2 regions of the Methylibium sp. Pch-M genome follow, and region 2 is predicted to be linked to the other one. Evidence: predicted binding sites of a transcription regulator. Region 2 holds the regulator's gene; the other holds the start of a gene.
The links. The regulator FliA, encoded in region 2, starts transcription of late flagellar genes. The targets are predictions, from matches to a motif close to CTAAAGTTTNNNNNNNNNNNGCCGNTA.
Positions count from the first base shown of each region.

Region 1 (5,937 bases), 1.9 Mb from region 2:
GTGAAGGAGCCGTCGAGCAGCTTTTTGCCGTTGAAGCTGGTCTGCTTGGCCACGCGGTCGATTTCGTCGCGCAGCTGGTTCACTTCGGCCTGCAGCGCCTTGCGGTCGTCGGCGCTGTTGGTGGCGTTGGCCGACTGCACCGCCAGTTCGCGCATCCGCTGCAGCATGTCGCCCAGCTTGCCCAGCGCGCCTTCGGCGGTCTGGGCCAGCGAGATGCCGTCGTTGGCGTTGCGCGCCGCGACGTTCAGGCCGCGCACCTGGGTGTTCATGCGCTCGGCGATCGCCAGGCCGGCGGCATCGTCCTTCGCGCTGTTGACGCGCAGACCCGACGACAGCCGCTGCATCGAGGTGGCCAGCGAGGACTGACTGGTGTTCAGGTTCCGCTGGGCATTCAGCGAGATGACGTTCGTGTTGATGGTCTGGGCCATGGAAATGCTCCTTGAAGAATCGAGGATCTCCGGCCCGAAGCCGGCTTACCTGTTCGGTGTAGCCATTCTTGGTGACCTGCGGGGGTGACGATGGATCGAAAAGAGGCCGACTTCCGGCGCATTTCGGCCCCGGAAAGCAAAAGGCCCCGTCCTGACGGACGGGGCCCGAGGTTCCCGGGGCCGGCGGCCCGGAGGCCGCCGCGGGGAGGCCGATCAGCGCAGCAGCGACAGCACTTGCTGCGGCAGCTGGTTGGCCTGGGCGACCATGGCGGTACCGGCCTGCTGCAGGATCTGCGAGCGCGACAGGTTGGCCGTTTCCGACGCGAAGTCGGCATCCATGATCCGGCCACGCGAGGCCGCGGTGTTCTCCGCCTGGATCTGGATGTTCGCCACCGCGTTCTCGAAGCGGCTCTGGATCGCGCCCAGGGTACCGCGGGCGCTGTTCACCTGGTCCAGCGCGCTGTCGATCTTCTTGATCGACACCCACACATCCGACTCGGTCTCGATGCTCAGCGCGTCGATGCCCACGGCGTCGGTCACTTCGGCCGGCACGTCGCCTTCGTCCAGACCGGTCGTGGTCGTGTCGAAGCCGGTGAACTCCACCGCCAGGGCGGCACCGTCGGCATCCAGGCGCGAGGCCTTGATGTCGAGCTTGTAGGTGCCGTCGTCGTTGGCCACCAGGTAGGCCGACACGCCGGTGTCGCTGGTCTTGCGGTTGATCGCCTCGGCCACCTGGCCCAGACGCTCGAGACCCGAGCTCGCCTCGGCGATCGCACCCACTTCGACCACCAGCTCGTTGGCGCCGCCGTCGTCGATGGTGATCTGCAGGTCGCCGTCGGCGATCTCGTCCAGCGTCGTGATGTCGGTGTCGTCCTTCGCCAGGTCGGCGCTGGAGATTTCGGCGTAGGTGATCTTCGACAGGTTGCTGGCCGCCGCGTTGGTCAGCGCGCCGACCGTGATGTTGTCGCCGGCGCCGGCGCCGACCTGGAAGGCCGCCGCGGTGAAGGAGCCGTCGAGCAGCTTGCGGCCGTTGAAGCTGGTGTTCTTCGCCACGCGGTCGATTTCGTCGCGCAGTTGCGTGACTTCGGCCTGCAGGGCCTTGCGGTCGTCGGCGCTGTTGGTGGCGTTGCCCGACTGGACGGCCAGTTCACGCATGCGTTGCAGCATGTCGCCGACCTTGCCCAGCGCGCCTTCAGCGGTCTGTGCCAGCGAGATGCCGTCGTTGGCGTTGCGCGCCGCGACGTTGAGGCCGCGGACCGACGCGTTCATGCGCTCGGCGATCGCCAGGCCGGCGGCGTCGTCCTTCGCGCTGTTGACGCGCAGGCCGGAAGACAGGCGCTGCATGGACGTCGCCAGCGACGACTGCGAAGTGCCGAGGTTGCGTTGCGCATTGAGCGAAACGATGTTGGTGTTGACTGACATAGCCATGATCTGAATCTCCTGAACGGTTGAAATGACTCTCCGGCAGCGCCGGCATTGCCTCGGTGGCTCGGCCCTGGAGCCTCATCACCGTGAACTAACCCTCGATCTCCGACAGCGGGTTTCGAGGGCCTGCTGCGCCCGGCGTACGTCATCCTCAGATCTCGTGGGAGGGGCGGAATGGTTGTGCCCTCTACGAAACATCGGTCGCCTACTCCGGACCCCGGAACCGATCGCTTGGTCCCGTTGTGGGGGTTATCGGAGCCCGTCCTGGCAACTTGAGGGCTGCGGGTTTCCTGTCAGCCTGGCCGGGAAGAGCACTTTCCTCCTCACCACGGCTGTCATCGGCATCTCCCGCCGCCACTTGAGCGGCCGCAGCGACCCGCCGCCTACTGGGGCGTGTAGGAAGTTGCCTGACACGGGCGGTCGAAGAAGCGAGACCCGAACCACAGAACTGGGCTGATGTTCCTGTGCATCTCCGATCTTCACAATCCATTTCACGCTGAAACGAACACCCGCTGCACCAGCGAAAGACGACCGGCCACCGCACAAGGAGCACCCTGATGAACACCGAACAGATCCTGATCGAGATTCGCGAAGCCAATCTGTCCTACCTGATGCTGGCGCAGAGCCTGATCCGCGCCGACCGCGACCAAGCCCTGTTCCGCCTCGGCATCTCGGAAGAGACGGCCGACCTGATCGGCCTGCTGAGCCCGGCGCAGATGATGAAGATCGCCTCCGGCAACACGCTGCTGTGCCGCATGCGCGTCGACGACGAGATGGTGTGGAGCCTGCTGACCAACCACGGCAAGGGCGCCGCCAACGACAGCGTCAGCCGCCTGCACGCCAACATCCTGATGGCGGGCCGCCATCAAGAGGCGGCCTGACCAACGACACCCGGCGCGGGATACCGAGCCACCCTCTGACGACCACTGCGAGACAGACACCATGCGCAACAAGAGCATCCTCACCGAAGCCAAGCAGATCGAACGTGCCGTGACGCTGATCCAGCTCGGTGCGCGCCTGCAGGTGCTGGAGTCGGAGACCGACCTGTCGTACGAGCGCCTGCTGCGCCTGTACAAGGAAGTGGCGGGCAAGTCGCCGAGCAAGGGCCAGTTGCCCTTCTCCACCGACTGGTTCATGACCTGGCAGCCGAACATCCACGCCAGCCTGTTCCTGAACATCCACGAGTACCTGAACAAGGTCGCGGCGCTCGACGAGATCGACACCGTGATCAAGGCCTACCGCCTCTACCTCGAGCAGACCGAAGCCCAGGGCCTGGAAGCGCTGCTGTCCGTCACCCGCGCCTGGCGCCTGGTGAAGTTCGTGGACAACGGCATGCTGACCATGACCGAGTGCTCGAAGTGCGGTGGGCATTTCGTCACGCACCCGCACGAGATCGGCAAGCACTTCACCTGCGGCCTGTGCAACCCGCCGGCGCGCGCCGGCAAGGGCAAGGCGGCGGGCGCCCTGCAACTGCACTGATCCCCACCCGCCGGCGGCCACCCACGGCGCCCGCCCCTCCTCCCGCGGCCCCCTTCCGGGACGCCCTCGATGTCATCTGCCCTGCCCGTCCCGCCGGTCACCGCTGCGCGGCCCGACCCGGCGGCCCCGAGCGTCACCCGCCGCGGGCCCGCATTGCAACGCCTCTGGCCCCTGCCCGCCTTGCTGGGCTGGGCCGTCGCCTGGGCGCTCTTCCTGCTGCTGCGCTCGACACCCGCACCGCTCTGGCTGGCGATCGCCTGCGCTTCGGCCACCGGCCTGGCCCTTGGCAGCCTGAGCGGCACCCGCATGCGCAGCCTGATCGTTGCGGCCGGGTTTCCGGTGTCGCTGCTGGCCAGCGGCGCCGCGAGCGGACTGCCCGGCTGGGCCTGGCTGCTGCCGCTGGCCCTGCTGCTGCTCGCCTATCCGCTCCAGGCCTGGCGCGACGCACCGCTGTTCCCGACACCGGCCGGCGCACTCGACCGCCTGGCCGAGCGCGTGCCGCTGCCGCCGGGCGCAACCGTGCTCGACGCGGGCTGCGGACTCGGTGCCGGACTCGCGGCGCTGCGCCGCGCCTACCCGCAGGCCCGGCTGTTGGGCGTCGAATGGAGCTGGCCGCTGGCGCTGGCGGCCCGGTTGCGGCACGGCGGTGCGCCGGTCAGCGCCGCAGTCCGCCGCGGTGACATGTGGGCCGCGGACTGGCGCCCCTGCGCCATGGTCTATCTGTTCCAGCGCCCGGAAAGCCTGCCGCGCGCGGTGGCCAAGGCGCGCGCGGAACTGGCCGACGGCGCCTGGCTCGCCAGCCTGGAGTTCCCGGCGCTGGCCCTGGAGCCGCAGGCCCGGCTGCAGTGCCCCGACGGCCGGCCGCTCTGGCTCTACCGCGCGCCCTTCACCGCCGCGGGCGGCGCAACGGCGCCCGACGCCGCGCCCGCACGGCGCCCAAGTTCCCGCTCCAGGCGCCGATAAGGGCTTGAGCCGGCGCGTTTCGCGCCCCGCTCCGCCTTGCCTCCGGCTGGCCTGCCGTTCGGCCGGCCGGCAGCGCGTCGGGCGGTCCGTCACGTTCTGTCACCGACCGCACGCCTCAAGTCCGGTGACACCGGGCCGATAAGCAAGGACAGAACCCTCCGCAGGGCCTCGGGCTCGCGGCATCTCAACCGGACCGCTCACCATGTTCGTCATCATCGGCTACGTCGTCGCGCTGGGCTGCATCTTCGGCGCCTACGCCATCCACGGCGGGAACATGCAGGTCATCCTGCATGCGATCCCGACCGAGATGATGGCCATCGGCGGTGGCGCGGCCGGCGCCTTCGTGGTCGCCAACCAGCCCAAGACGCTGAAGGCGGTGCTGAAGGCGATCCCGACGCTGCTGAAGGGCTCCAAGTACACCAAGGCGCGCTACATGGAGTTGATGGCGCTGCTCTACGACATCCTGCAGAAGGCCCGCAAGGAAGGCCTGATGGCGATCGAGAAGGACGTCGAGGACCCGCACAATTCGCCGCTGTTCAAGAAGTACGCGACGGTCGGCTCCGACCACCACGTGGTGGAGTTCGTCACCGACTACCTGCGCATGATGGTGTCGGGCAACCTCAACCCGCACGAGATCGAGTCGCTGATGGACAGCGAGATCGAGACCCACCACCACGAGGCGCACGCGCCCGCGGCCGCCATCGGCCGCCTGGCCGGCGCGCTGCCCGCCTTCGGCATCGTCGCGGCGGTGCTGGGCGTCGTGAACACCATGGGCTCGGTCGGCCAGCCGCCGGCGGTGCTGGGCGGCATGATCGGCTCGGCGCTGGTCGGCACCTTCCTGGGCATCCTGCTGGCGTATGCGGTGGTCGAACCGCTCGGCGGCCTGCTCGAGCAGAAGAACGATGAGGGCTCCAAGGAACTGCAGTGCATCAAGACCACGCTGCTCGCGAGCATGCAGGGCTACGCCCCGGCGATCGCGGTGGAGTTCGGCCGCAAGACGCTGTACTCGACCGAGCGGCCGTCTTTCAGCGAACTCGAAGGCCACGTGAAGGGCAAGAAGTGAGCAACCTGACCGAAGCGCGGTCGGTCCGCCGCCGGGCCGCTCCCCAGGCGGACCGCGCCCCAGGGGCCACTCAGGGCCCCTTCGTGGCCCATGGGGGCAGGAGCCGTACTCGGCGACGTGGGGGCATGTGATGGCCGGTGACGCGAAGAAGCTGCAGCCGATCATCGTCAAGAAGATCAAGAAGGGCGGCCATGCCGCGCACGGTGGCGCGTGGAAGATCGCCTACGCCGACTTCGTGACGGCGATGATGGCCTTCTTCCTGCTGATGTGGCTGCTCGGCTCGACCACCGAGGGCGACCGCAAGGGCATCCAGGACTACTTCAACAATCCGATCAAGGTCTCGATGATGGGCGGCTCCGGGTCCGGAGACTCGTCGAGCGTCGTCAAGGGCGGTGGGCAGGACCTCACGCGCAGCACCGGCCAGGTGAAGCGCGGCGACGTCGAAGCCGAGCGCAAGAGCTACACGCTGCAGGCGCTGAAGGCCACGCGCGCGCAGCAGGCCTCCGCCGAGGCGGAGAGCCTGAAGATGCTGAAGGGGCGTGTCGAATCGAAACTCGCCAACGATCCGCGCTTCAACGA
Region 1 is NZ_CP029606.1:2,996,687-3,002,623, reverse strand. It holds gene C1M51_RS14500 (flagellin) at 1-428, opposite strand, end outside; gene C1M51_RS14495 (flagellin) at 642-1,856, opposite strand; gene flhD (flagellar transcriptional regulator FlhD) at 2,411-2,734, shown strand; gene flhC (flagellar transcriptional regulator FlhC) at 2,796-3,332, shown strand; gene C1M51_RS14480 (trans-aconitate 2-methyltransferase) at 3,402-4,295, shown strand; gene motA (flagellar motor stator protein MotA) at 4,498-5,358, shown strand; gene motB (flagellar motor protein MotB) at 5,489-5,937, shown strand, end outside.
Region 1: a site for FliA is predicted at 4,410-4,436, ahead of motA (flagellar motor stator protein MotA). Genes of this name have one in related genera too.

Region 2 (5,937 bases):
CGATCGGCGGCTACCTCGAGGCAAAGGGCGACGACCCCACCGGCCAGGAGATCCGTGCGATGGTGCCGGTCAACCTGCGGCCGCTGGAGAAGGCGCATCAGCTGGGCAACCGCTTCGGCCTGGTGCCGCTGGTGCTGCCGATCGGCATCGCCAACCCGGTGCAGCGTGTCTACGCGGTGCGCCGCCGCATGAACGAGCTCAAGGGCAGCTACCAGCCGGTGCTCGCGTTCGGCGTGCTCGCCATCGCCGGGCTGCTGGTCAAGCCGGTGCAGCACGCGCTGCTGAACCTGTTCGCCAAGAAGGCGACGGCGGTCATGACCAACGTGCCCGGCCCGAAGGAGCCGCTGAAGTTCTGCGGTGCCACGCTGCGGCAGACCATGTTCTGGGTGCCGCAGTCGGGCGACATCGGCATGGGCGTGTCCATCCTCTCTTACGGTGGCGGCGTGCAGTTCGGGCTGATCACCGACTCCACGCTGTGCCCGGACCCCGAGGCGATCATCGAGCGCTTCGCGCCCGAGTTCGAGAAGCTGCTGCTGGTGACGCTGATGCTGCCGTGGGGCGAGTGAGGACGCCTCACGCACGCCCGGCGGTGGCGGTCACGGCGGCGTCGGCAGGCCGGCCAGGTAGCGCTCGGCCAGCGTCCGGTCGATGAAGCGCCGGGCATCGTCGACGTCGAAACGCTTGCCCTCGACCAGGCCCTCGGCGTACTCGAAGAAGGGCGCGAACAGTCCGCCCTGGTCGACCGGCGCGCGCAGCGCGAAGCGCGGCTGGGCGCTGCCGATGCGGCGCCAGGCGGCGCGCACCTCGGCCCAGAACGGCTCGGTGCGTTCGAAGTAGGTCTGGCCGGCGCTGAAGTCGTGGCCGGTGATGCGCTCGTAGCGCGCCACGCCGTACTCGCGCGCCAGATAGGGCAGCGTCGCGCGTGGCCGTCCGCCGTCGCCGAGCGCGAGCTTCAGGTTGTTCTCCTCCTGCACCCAGCCGCCGGGCGTGATGGTGTGGCGGTTGCTGCCGACCAGCACCTGGTAGTCGCTGCGCACGCTGAACTCGCGCCGCGGCAGCGGGCGCCAGGTCTCGTCGCTGATCCAGGTGGAGAAGCTGTCGCCGTGCTGCCAGCGCCCGCGCGCCGCGTAGCGCGGCGAGTCGTCGACCTGCAGCACGCTCTGCACCCAGCTGCCACTGCGTTCACCGGCCGGTACCGGCCGGCGCACCCAGGTGTTGCGGCCTTCGTAGGCGAGCAGGCTGTCGGCCTCGTAGCGCCACTCCTGCCGCCAGTGCCGCACGACGATGGGCTCGCTGACCTGGCCGTCCTGCATCTGCACCCGCATCACCAGGATGTGCTGCAGTGCGATGAAGTCGCCGCGGTCCTCGGACACGAACACCTGCTCGGTGCCCCAGCTCTGGTAGGGCGCGTCCGGCTTCAGCGCGGGATCGAAGCGCAGCACCTCGAGGAAGTCGAAGCTCACGCGGTAGGGACCGGCCATCGCGAGGATGGCGCGGCGGTCGCGCTCGCGCGCGCTGAGACCGGGCTCGCGCAGCCGCTTCCAGGCCTCGCTGGCCGCGGTGTCGAGCTCGACCGGCACGCCGCGCGTGCTCGCGCCGCGCGGCTTCAGGGTCGCCTCGCCGAGCGGCCAGGCGAAGATGAACTGGCTGGGTGCGGCGGCCGGAGTCGCCTCGGTGTAGGCCGCAGCGGCCCAGGGCAGGGCCAGCAGCGCAAGCAGGCACAGCAGTGCGGGGGACTTCTTCATGCGGCGCATTCTGTGCGCGTTCGCGCTGCCGGCCGCAATGCACCTGCCGAATGTCCGGGCTTGGCGCTCGCCCATGAAAAACGGCGCCCCGGGGCGCCGTCCTGCGTCGATCGGGTCGGGCTCAGAACTGGAAGGCCAGCCGCACGCCGCCCCAGTGGCGACCGTTGACGGTGATCGGTGCCGCGGCTTCCTTCATCAGCACGAAGTTGCCGCCGCCCATGTCGCGCCGGTAGGTCTGCAGCAGGAAGGGCCGGGTGTTGCGCGCCGACGCGAGGCCGGTGCGGTCGTTGAAGATGCGGCGGTAGCGGCTGTTCGCGGTGTTCCACACCGGGTCGTTGCTGCGTTGCGGGTTGCAGTACTGGCGGTTGTGGGTGGCGACGTAGCCGTTGCGGTCGACCGCGATGCAGTAGACGACCTTCTGGTTCAGCGTCAGCAGGCGCTCCTGCACCTGCGGGAACAGCCGGTCGGCCAGCGCGACGAAGCGCGTGGTGTGCTGGGCCGGGTTGGTGCCGGGCACGGGCTGGTAGTTCTCGTCGAACAGGTCGGCGACGGCGATGGTGTGGGTGCGCAGCGCGTCCTCCAGCAGCTTGCTGATCTGCGAGGCGGCCTCCTGGACGCCGCGGATGTAGGGCGTGTCGTCGGTGTCGATGCCGCAGTCGGCCACCACCTCGATCATGTTCTCGCTGACCTTCAGGAAGGCTTCGCTGCGCGCCGTGGCACTGCCCAGCGTCTGGCTGGAGCGCTGCATCTCGCGGTCGATCGCGGCCATCTGCTCGTTCAGGCCGTCGCAGATCGTGCGGCTCTGCACCGCCGCGGCACTGATGCTGCCGACCCCGCCCTGCACCTCGGCCAGCGCCCGGTGGAAGGCGCCTTGCGGCGCCTCACCCTCGCGCAACTGGATCTCGCGCGCCAGCGCGCCGACGCGCTGGTCGAGCTCGGCCACGGTGCTCATGATCTGCTTCGACGAGGCCTCGACCTTGGCCGACAGGTCCTTCACCGCGTCGGCCACGACACCGAAGCCGCGTCCGGCCTCGCCGGCCCGGCCGGCCTCGACCGAGGCGTTGAACGCCACCAGGCGCGTCTGCAGCGCGATCTGCGTGATCTGTCCGGCCGCTGCCGCCACCTGGCGCAGCGTGTCGACGATGCCGCCCACCTCGGTACCCACCTGCTCCACCGCGGCGCGTGCGCGCTCCACGGCCTTCAGGCTCTCGGTGGTGGTGGTGCCGATGCCCCCTTGCGCGCGCTGCACCTCGCCCAGCTGGCTGCCGAGCGTCTGCAGCGCCTGGACCTGGCGCTGGTTGACCTGGTTGCTGTCTTCGATCAGGCCGCGCACCTCGGCCGCGTCACGGCCGAGACGGGAGGCCGCCTGGGCGATGCTCTGCACCGCCTGGCGCAGGTCGGGAGCTGGCGCCGCGACGGGGGCCGGGTCGGCGGCCGCGGCCGCGCTTGGGGTCTTCTTGAACAGGCTCAGCATGGTTGTCTCGTGCTCGTTTCTTCTTTGGGGTTCAGTGGTCGCGCAGCTTGGCGCGCAGCCGCGCGATCGACTGGCTGTGCAGCTGGCAGACGCGCGATTCGGTCACGCCCAGCACCGCGGCGATCTCCTTGAGGTTCATGTCCTGCTCGTAGTACATCCCCATCACGAACTGCTCGCGCTCGGGCAGGGTCTTGATGGCCTCGATCAGCGCGAGGCGCATGCGATGGTCCTGCAGCAGGGCCACCGGGTTCTCGTTCTCGTCGGCCACGTGGCGATCGAGGAAGTCGTTGTCGCCATCGTCGCCGGACATGTCCTCCAGATAGACGAGCTGCGTGCCGCGCACCTTGCCCAGCAGCTCCTGGTAGTCGGCGAGCGACAGGCCCATCTGCTTGGCGATCTCGCTCTCCGCCGGCGCGCGGCCGAGCTGCTGCTGCAGCTTGTGCACCGCGATCTCGATCTCGCGCTGCTGCTTGCGGTTGCCGCGGCTCATCCAGTCGCTGCCGCGCAGCTCGTCGAGCATCGCGCCACGGATGCGCTGGGTGGCGAAGGTCTCGAACTGCACGCCCTGCGCACTGTCGAAGCGTGACATCGCGTCGGTGAGGCCGATCAGGCCGACCTGGATCAGGTCGTCGATCTCCACGTTGGCCGGCAGCTTGGCGATCATCTGGTGCGCAAGACGACGCACCAGCGGGCTGTACTGCTTGATCATGGCGTTCGTTTCGAGGCGACCGGTGGCGGTGTACATGTCGGGCTCCAGGCGGTGTTCGGCGGTTCGTTCGGTCTTCGATCGGGGATTCAGCGCGACCGCGGCAGGCGCGAGCCCAGCGACGGCAGCGCGGAGCGTGCGCCGATCTCGCCGGCCAGTGCGCCGAACACGCTGTCGCTCACGGTGTGCGGCAGTGCGCAGGCGAGCTGTTCACGCGCCAGGCGCTTCAGCCGCAGGCTCGGGCCGTCGGTGGGCGCCTCGGTCGGGTCGACGGCCACCCAGTCGTGCAGCGTGGCCCCCAGGAAGTCGTCGGCGCAGCGCGCCATGCGTTCGGCCACCTTGGCAGCGCGCGGCGAATCGGGCGGGGCGCTGAACAGGAGGTCGTGCGTCAGCAAGGCGGCACGCGTCGCCAGCAGCTTGATGGCCGCATAGGCGTGCGTGACGCTGTCGGGCTGTTCGTCGCACAGCACGATGGGGCGCACGGTGGCAGCCTGCAGCTCCTGAACGCGACGCGCGAACAGGCGGGCCAGTTCGGTGGCGCTGGCATGCACCAGCAGCACATCGATGTCGGGAGCGGCTTCGGAAATGGCGTCGAGGAAGCCGGAGGTCGAGCCGCTCGCATCCACGAAGCGCAGCGTCAGGCCGCCGGCGGCGAGGTAGCTCACGTGCGGGCTCAGCACTTCCACGCCCTCGGCGAGGTCGAAGCTGGCCAGTTCGGCCGGCGCACGGGCGTTCTCGCCGGCGTCGACCACCAGGGTGCGCAGACCCTGCTCGGCGTAGGCGCTGCACAGGCGCTCCAGCAGCGCGCCGCCGAAGGCGATCTTCGGGTTGGACACCACCGGGATGCAGCGCATCGTGCGGCTCACGAACAGGCGGCGCAGGCCCTGGGCCTGGTCGACCGGTGCGGGGTGGGTCGGCAGGTCGTCGAGCTGGTTGTACCAGCTGTCGGTGGCGGGGCGGCAGGCGCGGCGGGGCAGGTCGGCGGACATGGCGGCAGCGGGGTCGTCGGGATCGGGGAGCTCAGGCGCGGCCGGCCGGCACGGGGCGGCGTTCCGTCATCTGCGGCGTGGCGAACACCAGGTTCATCTCGCTGGCGTCGAAGTTGTAGGCCGGGCTGCCGGTGGCGCGCAGCGCGCGGTGCACCAGGGCCTGACCCGACAGGCGATGCCAGTCCTCGGGCACGCGTTGGCCATTGGCCACCGCGACGATCTTCTGCTTGTGGCGGATCACGGCGTCGAGCGCCGGCGCCAGCTTCACGGCCTCGTCCAGCTTCGACAGCACGATGCCCTTGCAGGCGGCGGCACGGTAGGACGTCATCACGTCGTCGATGGTCTCGCCCTGCACGGCGGTGTTGACCACCAGCAGCTTGTTGATCGAAGGGTGCGCCAGCATGTCGAGCAGTTCGCGCGTGCGGGTGTCGCGCTGGGCGACGCCGGCGGTGTCGATCAGCACCATCTTCTTGGCCGACAGCAGCTCCAGCAGGTCTTCCAGCGCGGTGCGGTCGTGCGCGGTGTGGACCGGCACGCCGAGGATGCGGCCGTAGGCGCGCAGCTGTTCGTGGGCGCCAAGACGGTAGGCGTCGAGGGTGATCAGGCCGAGGTTGGACGCGCCGTGCCGGGTGGCGAAGGCGGCGGCCAGCTTGGCGGTCGAGGTGGTCTTGCCGACGCCGGTGGCGCCGATCATCGCGAACACGCCGCCCTGGTCCTCGATCGGCAGCTCGCGCTCGCCGGTCATCAGGTTGCGCTCCAGCACGCTGGCGGCCCAGGCCTGCTCGTCGCCGACGTCGGCCGTCATGCCGGCCACCAGCTTGCGGATCAGCACCGGCGAGAAGCCGCACTCGAGCAGCTTCTGGGTCAGCTTGGCCTGGCCGGGCTCGCGCTGCAGCTTCTCCATGAAGGCCAGCGCGCCGAAGCGTTCCTCGATCAGGCCCTTCATCGAGCGCAGCTCGCTCAGCATCGCGGCGTCGGCCTGGGCCTCGCGCAGCGCCGGCTGGCTGGCGGCGGCGGGCTGGG
Region 2 is NZ_CP029606.1:1,071,716-1,077,652, reverse strand. It holds gene C1M51_RS05075 (wax ester/triacylglycerol synthase family O-acyltransferase) at 1-566, shown strand, start outside; gene C1M51_RS05070 (DUF6607 family protein) at 597-1,745, opposite strand; gene C1M51_RS05065 (methyl-accepting chemotaxis protein) at 1,867-3,219, opposite strand; gene C1M51_RS05060 (RNA polymerase sigma factor FliA) at 3,251-3,964, opposite strand; gene C1M51_RS05055 (flagellar biosynthesis protein) at 4,015-4,914, opposite strand; gene flhF (flagellar biosynthesis protein FlhF) at 4,946-5,937, opposite strand, start outside.